DNA from 2 places in the Bacillus rugosus genome. Region 2 is predicted to be linked to the other one. Evidence: predicted binding sites of a transcription regulator. Region 2 holds the regulator's gene; the other holds the start of a gene.
The links. Region 2 encodes NrdR, which represses ribonucleotide reductase genes. Its sites were predicted from a motif close to AACACNATATATNGTGTT; they were not measured.
Positions count from the first base shown of each region.

Region 1: nrdI (class Ib ribonucleoside-diphosphate reductase assembly flavoprotein NrdI) is a predicted target of NrdR. The motif match lies at 4,894-4,911, and genes of this name have one in related genera.

Region 1 covers NZ_CP096590.1:1,888,555-1,896,590, reverse strand. Annotated here, with positions in the region: gene M0696_RS09390 (N-acetylmuramoyl-L-alanine amidase) at 1-657, shown strand, start outside; gene M0696_RS09385 (hypothetical protein) at 720-1,340, opposite strand; gene nrdF (class 1b ribonucleoside-diphosphate reductase subunit beta) at 1,390-2,379, opposite strand; gene nrdE (class 1b ribonucleoside-diphosphate reductase subunit alpha) at 2,397-4,499, opposite strand; gene nrdI (class Ib ribonucleoside-diphosphate reductase assembly flavoprotein NrdI) at 4,459-4,851, opposite strand; gene M0696_RS09365 (hypothetical protein) at 5,095-5,325, opposite strand; gene M0696_RS09360 (YmzC family protein) at 5,409-5,678, opposite strand; gene hfq (RNA chaperone Hfq) at 5,880-6,101, opposite strand; gene miaA (tRNA (adenosine(37)-N6)-dimethylallyltransferase MiaA) at 6,141-7,085, opposite strand; gene M0696_RS09345 (YmaF family protein) at 7,185-7,598, opposite strand; gene M0696_RS09340 (hypothetical protein) at 7,688-7,933, shown strand.
Region 2 covers NZ_CP096590.1:2,847,414-2,855,449, forward strand. Annotated here, with positions in the region: gene thrS (threonine--tRNA ligase) at 1-818, opposite strand, end outside; gene ytxC (putative sporulation protein YtxC) at 1,217-2,062, opposite strand; gene M0696_RS14510 (TVP38/TMEM64 family protein) at 2,141-2,782, opposite strand; gene dnaI (primosomal protein DnaI) at 2,816-3,751, opposite strand; gene dnaB (replicative helicase loading/DNA remodeling protein DnaB) at 3,779-5,200, opposite strand; gene nrdR (transcriptional regulator NrdR) at 5,314-5,772, opposite strand; gene speD (adenosylmethionine decarboxylase) at 6,044-6,424, opposite strand; gene M0696_RS14535 (glyceraldehyde-3-phosphate dehydrogenase) at 6,663-7,685, opposite strand; gene M0696_RS14540 (winged helix-turn-helix transcriptional regulator) at 7,893-8,036, opposite strand, start outside.

The DNA.
Region 1 (8,036 bases), 960 kb from region 2:
ATATTGACGAACGAGTATGAAGGGGTTTCTTTGCTGCTGAGCCGGACAAGCGACCAATATGTCAGCTTAAGCGACCGGACAAACGCGGCTAACAACTGGGGAGCAGATTTCTTTTTGTCCATTCACGTTAATTCCGGGGGTGGGACAGGTTTTGAAAGCTATATTTACCCGGGTGTGGGGGCCCCGACGACGACTTACCAATCGGCAATTCACTCTAATGTGATACAAGCTGTCGACTTTGCAGACCGCGGCAGAAAAACAGCAAACTTCCACGTCCTAAGGGAGTCGGCAATGCCTGCCTTATTGACCGAGAACGGCTTCATTGATACCGTTGCGGATGCAAATAAGCTGAAAACAAACAGCTTTATTCAAAGCTTAGCGAGAGGCCATGCAAACGGGCTGGAGCAAGCCTTTAGCCTTAAAAAGACATCCAACTCAGGGTTATATAAGGTTCAGATCGGCGCATTTAAAGTGAAAGCGAATGCGGACTCACTCGCAGGCAGCGCCGAAGCGAAAGGCTTTGACACGGTTGTCCTTTTAAAGGATGGATTATACAAAGTACAGATTGGCGCATTTTCATCCAAAGACAATGCAGACGCTCTTGCTGCCAGAGCGAGAAATGCCGGCTTTGACGCTATTGTGATTCTCGAATCATAGTCTAGACGTGGACGAGCGTCTTATAAAAAACCCGGCTCCTCATCACGAGAAACCGGGTTTTTTTATTCAAGAATATCAACAACAAATTGTGACCATGTTTCCAGACGGTTATAGATGTCGTCCTGTTTTAATTCAGAGACTTTCATCCATTTTCCAGCAATTTGTTCTTTCTCCTTCACTTCCACTTCTGAGCCTGGCTTTAATTGAAGTGCAGAAAGTATACCGATATGTACTTTACCGACACTGTTTTCATCATCATTGATGAGTCCCAGTGTGACAATCGCTTGTTTATCTTCTTCATTTATTTGCAGTTCTTCGTCAAGCTCACGGTCTGTGTTCAGCTTTAAGACTTCAGCAAATGAGGCTGCTCCTTCAATCGAGTTCATATGGCCTCCAAAGCCGAGAGAAAGCTTATTGTGCAGACGTGATTCTCCGCCGCCAGCCAGCCGCTCGTAAAGGAAAACTTCATCTTCGCGCTTAATGACGACATAAGGAATCGGCTGCTTGAAATTCGGATCTTCTTCTGCGTCCCCCCTTCTCATTTCATGATAGCCCGCTTCGATTTGAGCCATGATTTCTGTTACTCTGCTATCTTCGCTGCTCACACCCTGGAAGGTTAAGCTTTCTTTCTTAAACACGTCATCGCGCGGGGCGACCAAAATCATTTCGTCCATTTTTCCCATTGCTACTGCGTCCTCCTCATTTGAACCTTCAAGCCGAAAAGAGCAGATATTATATCTGCTCTTTTTCATCTCCAAAATAAAAGTCATCGTCTTTGAGTGGCTCAACTGTCGCCTTTTTATAACCGTTCCCCTTCATAGAGAAGAAGTCATGTGATTTTGTTTTTGTATTTAATCCATTTAAAACGATCGGATTAATATCTTCCTCTTCAAAGTATGGATCAAATCCAAGGTTCATCAGCGCTTTATTGGCATTGTAGCGGATGAATTTCTTTACATCGTGTGAGAGTCCGACTTGATCGTACAAGTCTTCTGTATACTCAAGCTCATTTTCATATAACTCATTCAGAAGGTCGATCGCAAATTCGCGAAGCTCTGCTTTTTTCTCTTCTGTCTGTTTATTGTAAATTTCCTGAGCAAGGAGACCCACATAAACGCCGTGAATCGCTTCATCACGAAGGATCAGGTTAATGATTTCACCGCTTTGCATCAGTTTTCCTTGTCCGTAGAAATATAACGGGTAATAGAAACCGCTGTAGAAAAGGAAGCTTTCCAGATAGACGGAAGCAACCATCGCCTTGAACAGTGAAATCTCGTCATCTTTTTGAATGGCTTTGTAAAGCCCGACGATGATTTGCGCTTTTTTCTGCAAATATTTATTTTGTTTCACCCATTCGAATACTTCATTAATCGTTTCAGTCGGTGCCAGGGTCATGAAAATATTAGAGTACGACTTCGCATGGACAGCGTTCTCCATCATCGCCATAAAGTTCAGCACCGCTTTCCGCTGGTGGCCTTCTACGTGTTCAGCCACGATCGGCATCCCCGTATTCCCTTGTTCTGTATCAAGAAGAGTCAGTCCGGCGAGTACCTTCATATAAGTGTCCTGCTCATTTTTTCCGAGATACTTCCATGTGAGGAGATCGCCGTTTAAAGCAATCTCTTCCGGAAGCCAGAACTGTTTCACATTTTGGTTATAGAACATTTGGGTAAAATCGTCTTCATGCTTTGACCAGTTTGCTGCGTCATAAATTTTTGTCACTATAAACTCTCCTTTAATCAAACAACACAAGAAAGGCAGCTGTCTTGCCCAGTATCTTTCGTTCTTGCATAGTAAATGGTTTTAATTCCTCTGTGATGTGCATACAGATCGATTCGGTTTAAATCACGAGTCGTCATTGTGTCTTTTAAGAACAATGTGAAGCTGATTCCCTGATCAATGTGCTGTTGGATAGTCGCGATCATATCTACAACCTTGAACATGTCCATATCGTAGGCTTCTTTATAGAAGAACCAGTTGTTAGATGCAAGCCCAGGCATTGGGTAGTACGTTTTTGAGTTGCCGTATGTTCTTTCTTCAATTCGTTCCATAATCGGCATAACAGACGCCGTGCTAGATTGAACGTATGAGATAGAGCCTGTCGGTGCAATGCATAATCTGTAGCTGTGATACATGCCGTGTTCAGCTACAAATGCTTTTAGCTTTTCCCAGTCCTCTGTCGTCGGGATATGCATGCCTTCAAACAAGTTAGCGATTTTTTCGTATTTCGGTGAGAAATCAGTTGAAACGTATTTGTCGAAGTATTCACCTGTCGCATAGGTTGATCCTTCATATTGATCAAATGTTTCGCCCTTCTCCTTTGCGATTTCCGCAGAACGCTGGATGGAGTAGAAGTTCACCATCATAAAGAACGTGTTTGCAAAGTCACGGGCTTCCGGACTTTCATACGCAATGCCGTTTTGCGCAAGGTAGCCGTGAAGGTTCATAGCGCCGAGACCGATTGATTTCATCGCTTTGTTTGCCCGTCTTACAGCAGGCGCATTGCGGATATCAGTCGTTTCAGACACGTGTGTTAAAGAGTCTGTCGCAAGCTTAACTGTCTTTTCGATTGATTTATGTTCCATGACGTTGAGAATGTTAAGCGAGCCTAGGTTGCAGGAAATATCCAAACCGATTTCATCTGCTTCATCATAGTCCGTGTATGAAGAAACCTGAGATGCCTGCAGGACTTCAGAGCAAAGGTTAGAAAATTTCACCTTGGAAATATGGTTATTCGCATGCACTTTATTGACGTTATCTTGGAACATGATGTATGGATAGCCTGATTCAGAACGAAGCATCGCCAGTTTTTCAAGCAATTTCCGAGGGTTGATTTTTTCCTTTTTCACCCGAGGGTTGTCTACAAACTTGTCGTACATTTCGTTCATGTCCATCTCATCCATGTGCTGGCCGTACTCTTTATAAATCGTGTGCGGATAAAATACGTAAGCCGCTTTGTCCTCACGCGCAAGCTCAACGAACTTATCCGGAATGACAACACCGATAGACAGCGTTTTGACGCGCACATCTTCATCGGCAGAAATCTTTTTCGTATCGAGAAAATCATTGATATCGCGGTGGAAAATGTTTAAGTACGCCGCGCCAGATCCTTGTCTTTGTCCCATTTGGTCAGCGTAACGGAACGCGTTATCAAGAAGCTTCATCACGCCTACTACGCCTTTTGTGGCATTTTCAACATCTTTAATGGCTTCACCTTTCGCGCGAAGCTTGGACAGGTTAAGAGAAACCCCGCCGCCCAGTTTAGAAAGCTGCATGGAAATATCGATCGCTCTTGAAATATCGTTTAAAGAATCATTGACTTCGAGCAAGAAGCAGCTTACAAGCTCACCGCGGCGTTTTCTGCCAGCGTTCAAAAATGTAGGTGTGCTCGGCTGATATTCCTGATTGATCATCAGGCGCACATATTCTTTTGCTTTTTCAGTGTCGCCGTTTGCGAAGAACAGCGCAACAATTGAGATCCGGTCCTCATAACGCTCGAGGATTTTTTTCTTGTCATTCGTTTTCAAAGCATAGTCATTATAGAATTTAAACGCACTCATGAAGGAAGGAAAACGAAACTTCTTAGCGTAAGCTGTCTTAAACACTTCTTTAATGTCTTCAAAAGAATAAAGGCTTAAGAATTCCTCTTCGTAGTATTGGTTTTCTATCAAATAATCCAGCTTCTCTTTTAAATCGTGAAAGAAAACTGTGTTTTGATTGATATAATCTACAAAATAGCTATGTACAGCCTCTTTATCCTTATCAAACTGGAATTTTCCATCTTTTTGGATCATGATTTCGTTATTTAACTGGATCCATTTTGGCACTTGATTTTGTGACAACTCTTTCTACCTCCTGAGTAAACAATTCAACGTCTTTAGATGTGCCGCTGAGTTCAAATTTGTGCAAGATCGGCACCTGATATTGTCTTGAAATGGTATCGGCGCTTTTTGCAAAGTTATCGCCCCATACTTTATTGCCGCTCGCAGCGACTCCTAATAAAAGATGGGCGTATTTTTCGAGAAATGATTGTGTTGATGCCGGTACCTGACCGAAGTTTGTCGTGTAGGTGACCAAAACAAACGGAGTGTCCAGGTGGTCAATTTCGTCCACCTTGCGTATCTGCTGAAAGCCTATTTTATTCACAAACCGCTGAACATTCCCTGTTTTCGAATCAAATATGATTTGTACCACGTTTTATCACGACCTATCAAAAAATATGAATCTCTCATCACTAACACTATATATAGTATACTATCCTCTGACAAAAACACAATATATAGATTTGTTTTTGTGAAAAATTCATATTTTGATCAAATCAGGCATACGGGCAGACTCATAAGGGCCCAAAAAAGAGAGCAGAACGAGAATCATCTCTCGTCCTACTCAGGGTGTCGTTTTTAAGCCGATGTATATCATAACATGAAAAAAAACTGCTTAGTAGTCTAGATTTTTTTTTCTTAAGCTATCACAGCATTTTTCGCTCTCTACTGTTTCTTCTATTTCAACATCCGCACCGATCTCTTCTAAAACCGCCTTCAAAGCGCTGATAATTGACGCTTCTCTGATTAATTCTTTTCCGTTCACAATGATGCTTGTTCCGTATTCATAGCAAGAATCATCTTCACAAATTTCTTCCCAATGATTCACGATCACTTTATGCTTCATTTTATTTCACCCTCTGTTTGATCTGTGTCTGTATTTAGTTTAGCGGGTAGCATCCGCTTTGTAAATTCGGATGCTTGTGAATTTTATTCAAGCTCATCATCCGAGTATTCTGTCTTCAGCTTTACCTCATTGCGGGACTCATTATACTCATAAATTTTGATATAGCCGTCCTCTACAACGCCAAAATGATTATGTTCAAGCGGGAACGAGGCTGGCTGTGGCGTTTCATAGCCTGAATTGCCGCTGTCTGTTTCAATGATGGTATCTTGATTCCCGCACGCTCCGAACAGCAAAAATACGGCTATCCACACAAGCGCAATCCTAATTCGTCTCAGTTCTTCACTTTCAAACAAGGTCGCGTCACTCCCAAATTCAGATTTTTACATGATATTCGAGTTAGTTTTGCATATGTTGATCTCATAAAAAAAGACCGTGCCTTGGCATGGTCAGCTTACTAAAATACAAAGCTTGGAATGAAAGTAGCTCAAGCTTAAAAAATGGCTGCCGGGATTCCCCCGACAGCCTCCCCATGCCTTGACATGGTATTTTTTGATCTATTCGAGTTCAAGCTGGACGTTTTTTTGCGGCGCAAACGTTGAGATCGCATGTTTATAGATAAGCTGCTGCTTACCTTCCGATTCCAGCAATACGGTAAAGTTATCAAAGCCTTTCACCTGGCCACGCAGCTGAAAGCCATTCAGCAAAAAAACAGTGACATACGTATTTTCTTTCCGGATTTGATTCAAAAACTGATCCTGAATATTAATCGGTTTCATGTTTCGTCCTCCTTGATTCTCTATATCATACAGTTTCGATTAAAGTTCGAGTTTTCCTGCTATATGTGTGAAAATTTCCTTTTTTTTCAGCTCCATATCAACGGGCGGTGTCATATCGAACCAGGTAACCTGCATTTTGTTGCGAAACCACGTCAGCTGCCGTTTCGCATACCGTCTTGAGTTCTGCTTTAGCTGATCGACGGCATCAGAAAGTGTCACAAAACCGTCAAAATATGCATATAACTCCTTATAGCCTATCGCCTGTATCGACTGACAGTCTCTCACGTTTTTGTCGTAGAGGCGTTTCACTTCGGGAAGAAGACCGGCCTCCATCATCATATCAACCCGCTGATTAATTCTTGCGTAAAGCGTGTCTCTATCCATTGTCAGTCCGATTAACACTGCATTGTACAGAAGTTCTCGTTTTTGCTCCTTCAAATGCTGTGACATCGTTTTTCCAGACGTGTGTAATATTTCCAGCGCACGAATAACTCTTCTCGTATTATTGGGATGAATCGCAGCTGCTGCCTCTGGATCTGCCGCAGCAAGTTTGGCATGAAGAAAGTCAGCGCCTTCCCGTTCAGCAGCCATTTGCAGGCTCTGTCGAAACACAGGATCGTTCGCCTCTTCCGTAAATGTATAATCGTAAAGCACAGATTGTATATAAAGCCCTGTACCGCCGACAATCATTGGAAGCTTTCCTCTTTTTGCAATCTCGCTGATTTTGTTTCTCACTAAGCCTTGATAATCGGCGGTGGAGAAGGAATCTTGGGGATCTAAAATATCAATCAGATGATGGGGTACTCCCTCCATCTCCTGTTCAGTGATTTTAGCTGTTCCAATATCCATTCCTTTATAAACCTGCATCGAATCTCCGCTGATAATTTCCGCATTCAAGGATTTAGCTAGCTGAATACTTAAATTTGTTTTCCCCACTGCCGTCGGTCCGACTAAAATGACAACGGGCTGCTTCGTATTATTCAATATGTATCACTCTCTTTTATAAATCTCCCCCCATTATAGCATTCATCATGTGCAACCACCTATCCATTTTGCCCTTTTTTTGCACCGGTAAACATCCTTCTACCACCCGAGCGGCTCATTGCCGACGATTTCTCTCGTCTTTCCTTTCAGGCCATGGCGATGCGTTTTTCTTCCGTCATCTTTCGGATCATACACAACGCCTCCGTACCGGATCTTAATCGGCTCGTTATAGGCCAGATACGTCGTTTCTTCGATTTCGTGATAATGGGTGCCGTCTGCTAAGGGAATCGCAGGCCCTGAGATTCCGTAATACCGGTGAAAGTGGCCGTTTTCAAAAGAAGTGATCCCTGTAAAGTGATGTGTATGCTGATCGGTATTCGATCCATTAGCTGGCTGAGTAAATCCTTCAATGAGATGATAATGTCCCTGTTCTCTCGTTGTTTTGACGTGATAAGCATGTGCATGAGGCGGCGCTTTTGACCAGTCAGACGGATACAGGCCCAATGTGATCACATCCCTTCTTTTTCATCAAACGCCCAATCAAATCTAGGTAGGCTGAATACACTGCATCATCTACAATTTATTACAGGAGGAAAGAAAAAATGAACGAGATAGAACATTTCACTGCTGAAGACACAAGGATATTTGGAAGACCTTTCGGATTCGGAAGACCTGGATTCGGCTACGGGTTTGGAAGACCTGGATTTGGGTTTGGCCGGCCATTCGGTTTTTACGGGGGACCTTTTTTCGGCGGACTAGTTGGCGGGCTTGTAGGAAGCGCTTTATTTAACCCTTATTTTTATGGCGGATACCCCTATCCGTACGCCCCATTCCCTTACTACTATTAAACACACAAGGCCTCTTCAAAAGGGGTCTTTTTAAGTGACTGAAAATGAATCGCTTGACTCATACATAGCCATACACTAATATTTTTCTAGCTGAAGAACTTTT
Region 2 (8,036 bases):
CCTTTTGGCAGCCAAAGCGGCAGGCCTTGTCCGACTTTTTGAGAGTTCGCAAACAGCTTTAATTCTTTGCCGAGCTTTCTGTGGTCACGCTCTTTTGCTTCTTCAAGCATGCGAAGATGCTCTTCAAGATCAGCTTTTTTGAAGAACGCTGTGCCGTATACGCGCTGAAGCATTTGGTTATTGCTGTCACCGCGCCAGTATGCGCCTGCAAGGCTTAACAGCTTAAACTCTTTAATTTTTCCTGTTGAAGGAACGTGCACACCGCGGCATAGGTCAAAGAATTCGCCTTGCTCATAGATTGAAACGGTTTCTCCCTCAGGAATTGCATCCAATAGTTCAAGCTTCAGGTCGTCACCGATTTCTGCAAAACGGGCTTTCGCTTCTTCACGGCTGACTTCTTTTCGAACGATCGGAAGGTTCGCATTGACGATCTTTTTCATTTCTTTCTCGATTTTCGGCAGATCCTCCGGTGTAATCGCTTCTTCCATTTCTACATCGTAGTAAAAACCGTTTTCGATGACCGGACCGACACCGAATTTGACATCTTTGTAAATGCGTTTAATCGCTTGAGCCAGCAAGTGAGCCGTACTGTGGCGCATAATTTGAAGACCTTCTTCTGAGCCTTCTGTAATGATTTCCACTGTACCGTCTTCATTGATCGGCATTCTCAAATCGATTTCTTTTCCGTTCAGTTTTCCGGCTAACGATTTTTTCTTTAATCCCGGACTGATGGATGCCGCGATATCTTCTGTTGTTGTTCCTTTCGCAAACTCCTTGACTGCTCCATCAGGAAATGTGATTTTTACCATATCTGACATCTATGTCACTCCTTTTTTTGCATATAAAAACCCCGCCCCCTATGAAAGGGACGAGGTTGAATAAACGGAATCGTGGTTCCACCCTTTTTTCCGCATAGCCAATACTCCGGCACCTGCGGCTCTAGCTCTGTAACGGGAGTTCCCGTCAGCCATTACTGCTCCTTTATCAAGGGGTTCACAGCTGAAGTTCAAAGGCGGTAAAGTGAATGGTCCTTAGCTGGGAAGCTTGCAGCCTTGGCTTCCCTCTCTTTGAGCCGGTATCATTCCTTCATGTCCTTATCAATACGTGTGTCTTTCTTAATCTCCTATGTATTATAAATTGTTCAATCCAAAAAATCAACACGAGCGTATTTCCTTTTTTTCAAACCGACAGCCTTATATATACAGGCTGCCGGCCCTTATCCTTCCGAGTGCTTCACCGGTATTTCTGCGTCTGAAAAAGCGTGCAGCGGAAGCATTTCCACTCTCTCTTGAAATACGTTTTGAATGGTCCTTGCCATCATGTGCTCGGGCTGGTCGGTATAAAGCACCACTTCATCAGGCGCAATGGAAATCAGGGGTGCGAGCAAATGAGAATCAATGTACATAGGATGATCGCGGACAAATCGCCTGTCTATGTATTTCATCTTTTCCCGTTCCGGCACATAGCGCAGTTCCCATAATGTAAAAGAACCATCATGGACAATGTGCACCTTTTTGAGTCTCGGCTGTTTGGCTGTTACATAGTCTCTGAGTGTTTGAATAAAATTTTGATATTCCTGTTCCATCTTATATTCATCTATCGCCGCTTCCGTAATGTCTCTAAGCTGCTTGTAGTATTGTCCGAGTCGGAAGGTCTGAAAGGAACGAATGGAAAATAAGCCTTCCTCTAAACAGATCGTTTGGAGTTCATCCAAAATAGATTGTTTTCGCGAAAGCTTTAGCGGCTCAAACGGAAGATCGTCCGCTTCTCCTTCAATAATACTGTGTGCGAGCTGAAGGATTTGCTGCTGTTCATCCTGGTCCGTGAAGCAGTATGTTCCCTCAATCAATGACAGCATATGTTCGTCTTCTTTGCATTCTAAAAAAAATTTGACCAGAATCGGCTCCATAAAACGCTGAATAGAGAAAGCCGGCTTCGCTTTTTCAATCCCGATTTTTCGTATGCCTTCACGGACAATAATATTGTTCCGATCGTCCGAATGCTGAATGAGATGTAAAAAAGCGGCTGCATCATGGTCATCTTCAAAGATTATTTCAAGCATGTTTGTCCCCCCTTACGGCATCTGTTACAAGTATATGGGGGATGTTTTTAAAATAGACGTAAAGGTCATTGGCAAATCTTAATTTGATTCCTGGAACAAGTTTTGCATTTTCTTTCTGAAGATAAACGGCAGCGAGATAAACACGATATACAATACGAGCACCATATAGAAAGCGGGCAGATTTCCAGCCAAAAAGCTCGCCCCCAGCACATTAAGCGCAATGGTCCCAGGGATGATTCCCGCGGCCGTCGCCGCAAAATACGGCAGCGCTTTGACATTGGAAAGACCTGCCGCATAACTGACGAAATCAAAATTAATCGGCAGGATCCTCAGAAGAAAGATATAAAAAAATCCGTTATCCTCCATTTGCTTCTGAATGGCTTCCAGCTTTTCGTAATGGCCGGTCTTTTTCGCCGCAAACAAACCGGCCGCAAAAAACGATACAGCTGAGGCGCACATCGAACCGAATAACGTATAAAGCGTGCCGAGAAGCGGGCCAAACGCAAGTCCGCCCGCTATAGAAATAACAGAAACGGGAAATAAAACAAGAGGTCTGACGATGGATATCCCGATAAACATCAGCGGTGCAAAGACCCCGAACGATAATACCCAAACCCTGATCTCTTTCGGTGATAGATTCAAATACCTTTTATTTCCCCAAAAGATTAAACCTGCAACGGCCAGCACTGTCAGCCATTTAAGAGCGGTTTTTCGTTTCATACACTCAGTTCCTTCCCCTTTGAACCGCAGCGATTACGGATGGCGGCGGTTTTCTCCGTCAAGACGGATTGGAGCAGCCAAATATAATATCCGCTCCATCAGTCTTGCCGCTTTTACTTCTTCCTTTTCTCCTCTTTGCGAATACGTAAAATGATGCTTTAGCTCATCAGGTGAAAAATTAGAAGAAAAGAACGTCGGCAGCTGCTGGGACATTCTGTGCTGAAGCACCGTTCCGATGACTTCATCCCTTACCCAGCTCGTCATTGATTCCGCTCCGATGTCATCAAGCATTAATACAGGTGTTGTTTTGACCATATTGAGCTTCTCTTCCAATGAATGGTCTTGAAGCGAATTCTTGAGCTCTCTCACAAATTCGGGCACATATACGATCATGGAGGAATACTCTTTTTCAGCCAGTTCATTGGCAATCGCAGCAAGCATAAACGTTTTTCCTACCCCGAATTTCCCGTATAAATACAGTCCTTTCCCTTTTCCCGTCTCATTATAGCTTTTCAGAAAATCCGTAACATGCTGGAACATCGCGAGCCTGCTCGGATCACTGATATCAACCTGCTGAAATGTCGCGCCGAGAAGGTCCTGCTGGATATACATGCTTTTCATAAGAGACTTTTGTTTTTTCTGCTGGTCTAGCTTCCGTTTGACAGGACATTCATAATACTCGATATCTATAGAACGGCCATTGACAACAAGCTTCGGATGGTAGCCCTCCAACAGATTGTTGCAATCTTCATCTTCTGAACAATAGGAGCACTTCTTGCTTTGTCCGATATATTCATAAAGCTTATTTAAGCTCTTTTCGATCATTTTTTGATCAATCATTTCTTCGTTTTCCTTCAAAAATGCCTGAACATCTTGATCCTTCATGACTTTTTCCTTCATTTGTTCAAGACGTTTTTGGAAATCCGGTCTGCCGGTTAAGCCCTGCAGGGAACGGCCGATTGGTTCCATCTATTACTTCACCCCGCATCTCTGTCTTTAATAGGCAGAGTATTTTTTCAGTTTTTCCATTTCTTCCATCATCTTTTTCTTCTGTTCTTCCAAATCCTGCGGTTGCAGCTTCTGCTGTCCGGACTCTGACTCGGACGCTGTCTGCTTTTCTTTCATCCAGTCAGGAAGTTTTTCTTCGCGAATCACTTTTTGGTTTCGTTTCGAAGGCTGATTTGCTTTTCCTTCAGCCCATTCAAGGTATTGGCGGTTTTCTTCTATCGCAAGCTTCATCGCTTCTCTGACCGTTTTTACCTTTTTGCGCGCCCAATGCGACGCGATTTTTTGGATATAGTTTTTCGACAGCTTCATGTCGGTTTTCAGCATGACGTAATAAATTAACACATTTGTAACGCCGGGCTCGAGCTTCTGTTCAAACATAATTTCTTCTATGATTTTCAGATCAGCTTTTGACGGCTCTGTTCCGTCGGCAATGTCCTGGAGAAGCTTCTTCGGAGAAATCGTCTCAAGCAATGCAATCAGCTTTCCGTCCAGTGATTCCCCTTCCGCCGGTTTTTCGCCTTCACGCAGATGCACCGGCTGTGTTTTTTCCACTAAGTCAGGCAGCTGGCCGTTTCTTTCGATTTGATACCAGTCACTGGCCGCTTTTCGTAAAGCCTCCGTTGTAATGACGTCACGCTCATCAATCGCGCTCATCACGACATTTTGCATCTGCAAAGGATCTATGCCGTAAAGATAAGAAAGCTTTTTGATTGTGTCCCGCACCTGCTGGGTCATCGCTTTTCTCGGAATCATCGTCTCAGATAGACCCGCTAAAAACAAATCAAAATCAAACACATCCTCTGTTATGGTGTAGGACGGAGCCTGTCCGACAGAAGTATACTCTGCACCCTGCGCAAGTCTCACCGTTTCCTCCATATCAGATGTGAGCTTCCATTCACTCGGCTGCAGCGATTCAAACGCATGATTAAACGGCCGCGTAATGTCCTTCGCATCTTCTGAAATGGCCGGGTGCGTGAAAAATTGTTTCAATTGCTGATATTTTGTTTTTCCGACTCTATTGTACAGAAAAACATTCAGCATTCCATCTTCAAAAAAATCATTTGGCCTGAGCGGCGGAAGGAGTTCATATATAAAGAGGCGCTCCTGCCGCTCGGATTCCTTCATATATACTTTCAGCAATCCGATGCCTTCGAGCTTCCCCTGTTCCTGATGGATCGTTTTTAAGTTGGACTGTGTCATCCCCATCAGCTGTCTATGTGTGGACTCTCCGCCCCACAAACGGTTTTGTTCAAGCTCTCCCCATAATGTCATATAAAGAGAGAATGCAACAGGGCCGATTAAGGGCTGATACAGTTGTGTGATAATTTGTCTGTCTATATCCTGCAGCATTGATCTGCTTTTGACCACATACGGATCTACAGGCAGTACATCTTTCCAATAGTCAGCCATACATCTCAAACCTTCCGAATTTGTTTCTACCTTTCATTTTACACCGTTTCTCATATCTATCAAATGCCAATTTTGCACATGAGAAAAGAGCTAGAAGAATCCTCTTAGCTCTTTTAACGCTCTTTCTTTATTAAGTCTTTTAATTCGTCGATAAAGACGTTTATATCTTTAAACTGCCGATAGACTGACGCGAACCGCACATATGCGACTTCATCAATCTTGGCCAGCCGGTCCATCACCATTTCTCCGACAAGCTCGCTTTTCACCTCAGAGCAGCCTTGATTGCGAAGTTCTTTTTCAATATCAAAGCACATGTCTTCAAGCATTTTGAGTGAAACAGGTCTTTTTTCGCATGCTTTTATGAGGCCGCGCAGCATTTTTTCTCGGCTGAATTCCTCACGCACACCTTCTTTTTTTACGACGATGAGCGGGGTTTCCTCCACTTTCTCAAAGGTCGTAAACCGGTAGTGGCAGGATTCACATTCGCGTCTTCGGCGAATCGATTTTCCGTCATCCACAGGCCGTGAATCAAGGACTCGCGTTCCATTATGCTGGCATGAAGGACATTTCAATAAAATCAGCTCCCAACTATTTCGTTCCCTGCAATGTATTTTCGGCAGCCTCCGCCTTTTTAAAATAGATGTGACAGCATCTGTCGGGAGAGCCGTTGTGTAAAACTGTATCTACAGCATCAGGTGGTTTGTGAAAATCTCTTTCTTATTTTACAAAAAAAATGAAAAAAGAAAAAGCTGACTGCCTTTGTTTCTTTATAAAAATAAAAGGAGCATAAGCTAAAAAGCGCATAATGGCTTTTAGCTTCAGCTCCCTTTGTGTTCGTATTAACTATAGTACTTTCGCTTGCGCCTGTTTAATTTGCACAGGCCCCATTCCTCTTGGTATTTCAATGTTTTCTCTTGTATCAGCATGTAATGCCTCTGCGATATAGTCAGCAGCAACATTAGGATCTAAGTCTCCACAAGTATAAACATCAATGCTCGCATATCCGTGCTCAGGAAAACTGTGAATTGTTAAGTGTGATTCAGAAATAATCACAACTCCGCTTACGCCTTGCGGTGCAAATTTGTGAAATGCAACCTCGCGCACCTCAGCACCTGATTTTAGAGCAGCATTTACAAACGTTTTTTCAATAAAATCCATGTCATTCAGCTTATCAAAATCGCATCCCCATAGCTCGGAGATAACGTGACGCCCCATTGTTTCCATAGTCATGGACCCCCCTTAACAAGAATTAAAAAGTGAAATTCCAACAACTGGGTCGGCCATTTACCACGGGGGAAAGTTAGTCCGGAGAGGTCCTAACCCTTTAAGTAATTCCGAAACAGTCTCAAGCAAGAAGTTCACGAAAAATAGTATACTGTGTTTAAGTCTAATTTGCAAGGTGCGTTTTTTCAGAAATATGCTGTTAAGGGTTTTTTCTTCAAAAAGCGTCCATGACCTTATTTTATACAGCAGACGGATGTTTCATTCGTACCGCTACATGGCGGATCAGATCAACGACTCTGCATGAGTAGCCCCATTCGTTGTCATACCATGCGAGCACCTTTACTTTTCTGTCTTCCATTACCATTGTCGTTAGCCCGTCAATGACTGCTGAATGCGGATTTGTATTATAGTCAGTCGAAACGAGCGGTTCATCTGAATAATCAAGAACGCCGTACATTGAAGTTTTGGCAGCCCGTTTAAATGCCTCGTTTACCTCTTCAGCCGTTACATCTGTTTTCAGATCGACAACGAGATCAACCAGTGAGACGTTCGGAACAGGGACGCGCAAGGCAAGGCCGTGAAGCTTTCCTTTCAGATGCGGCAGCACGAGCGAAAGCGCCTTTGCCGCTCCTGTTGTCGTCGGAATGATGGATTCACCGCATGCCCGCGCCCGGCGCAAATCTTTGTGAGGATTATCAATGTTTTTCTGGTCATTCGTATATGCGTGAACTGTGGTCATCAGCCCGCTCTCAATGCCAAATTGTTCATCCAGCACTTTTACAACTGGCGCAAGGCAGTTAGTCGTGCATGATGCATTTGAAATAATGACATGACGGTCGGCGTCGAATTGGTCCTCATTTACTCCCATCACAATGGTAACGTCTTCATTTTTTCCCGGAGCAGTCAGAATGACTTTTTTCGCACCCGCTTCAATATGACCCATCGCTTTATCTTTTGAATTAAACTTCCCTGTGGCTTCAACGACAATGTCAATATCATATTCCCGCCAAGGCAGCTGTTTTGGATCACGGCTGTTTAACAAAAGCACTTTCTTTCCATTCACGATCAGGCTGTCTTCACCAGCCACAACCTCTTTGTCGTACCTGCCGTGATTTGTGTCATACTTTATTAAATGAGCCAGCGTTTCTGCAGAATAACTGGCGTTAATGGCCACTACTTGAATTTGATCGTCTAACATTGCTTTTCTAAAAACCATTCTTCCGATTCTTCCAAACCCGTTGATCGCTACTTTTACCTTCATGTTGGACACCCCTTATCAATTATGCCATTCTAATTTGTTGTCATCTGTAATTAGTATAACACATTAAATCGAATTCGCCAGTACATATTGATAAAAATCAACGATTACAACGCTAATTTATGATGCATTATATGTTTTCTTGCACACAAAATTAGGCGTAAGAACCAAAAAAACAGCCAGCGCTCCGCACTGACTGCTCTCATTTTTTTATGATTCCTGTTTTAACTTATCATTGAGCACACTTTCTTCTAATACAGAAAATGTATCCCCGTACACTCTGTTGATATGATTCGCTCCCCAAGCACACAGCATGTCTAAAATCCCTTCTAAGCTGCGGCCGTATTCGCTGAG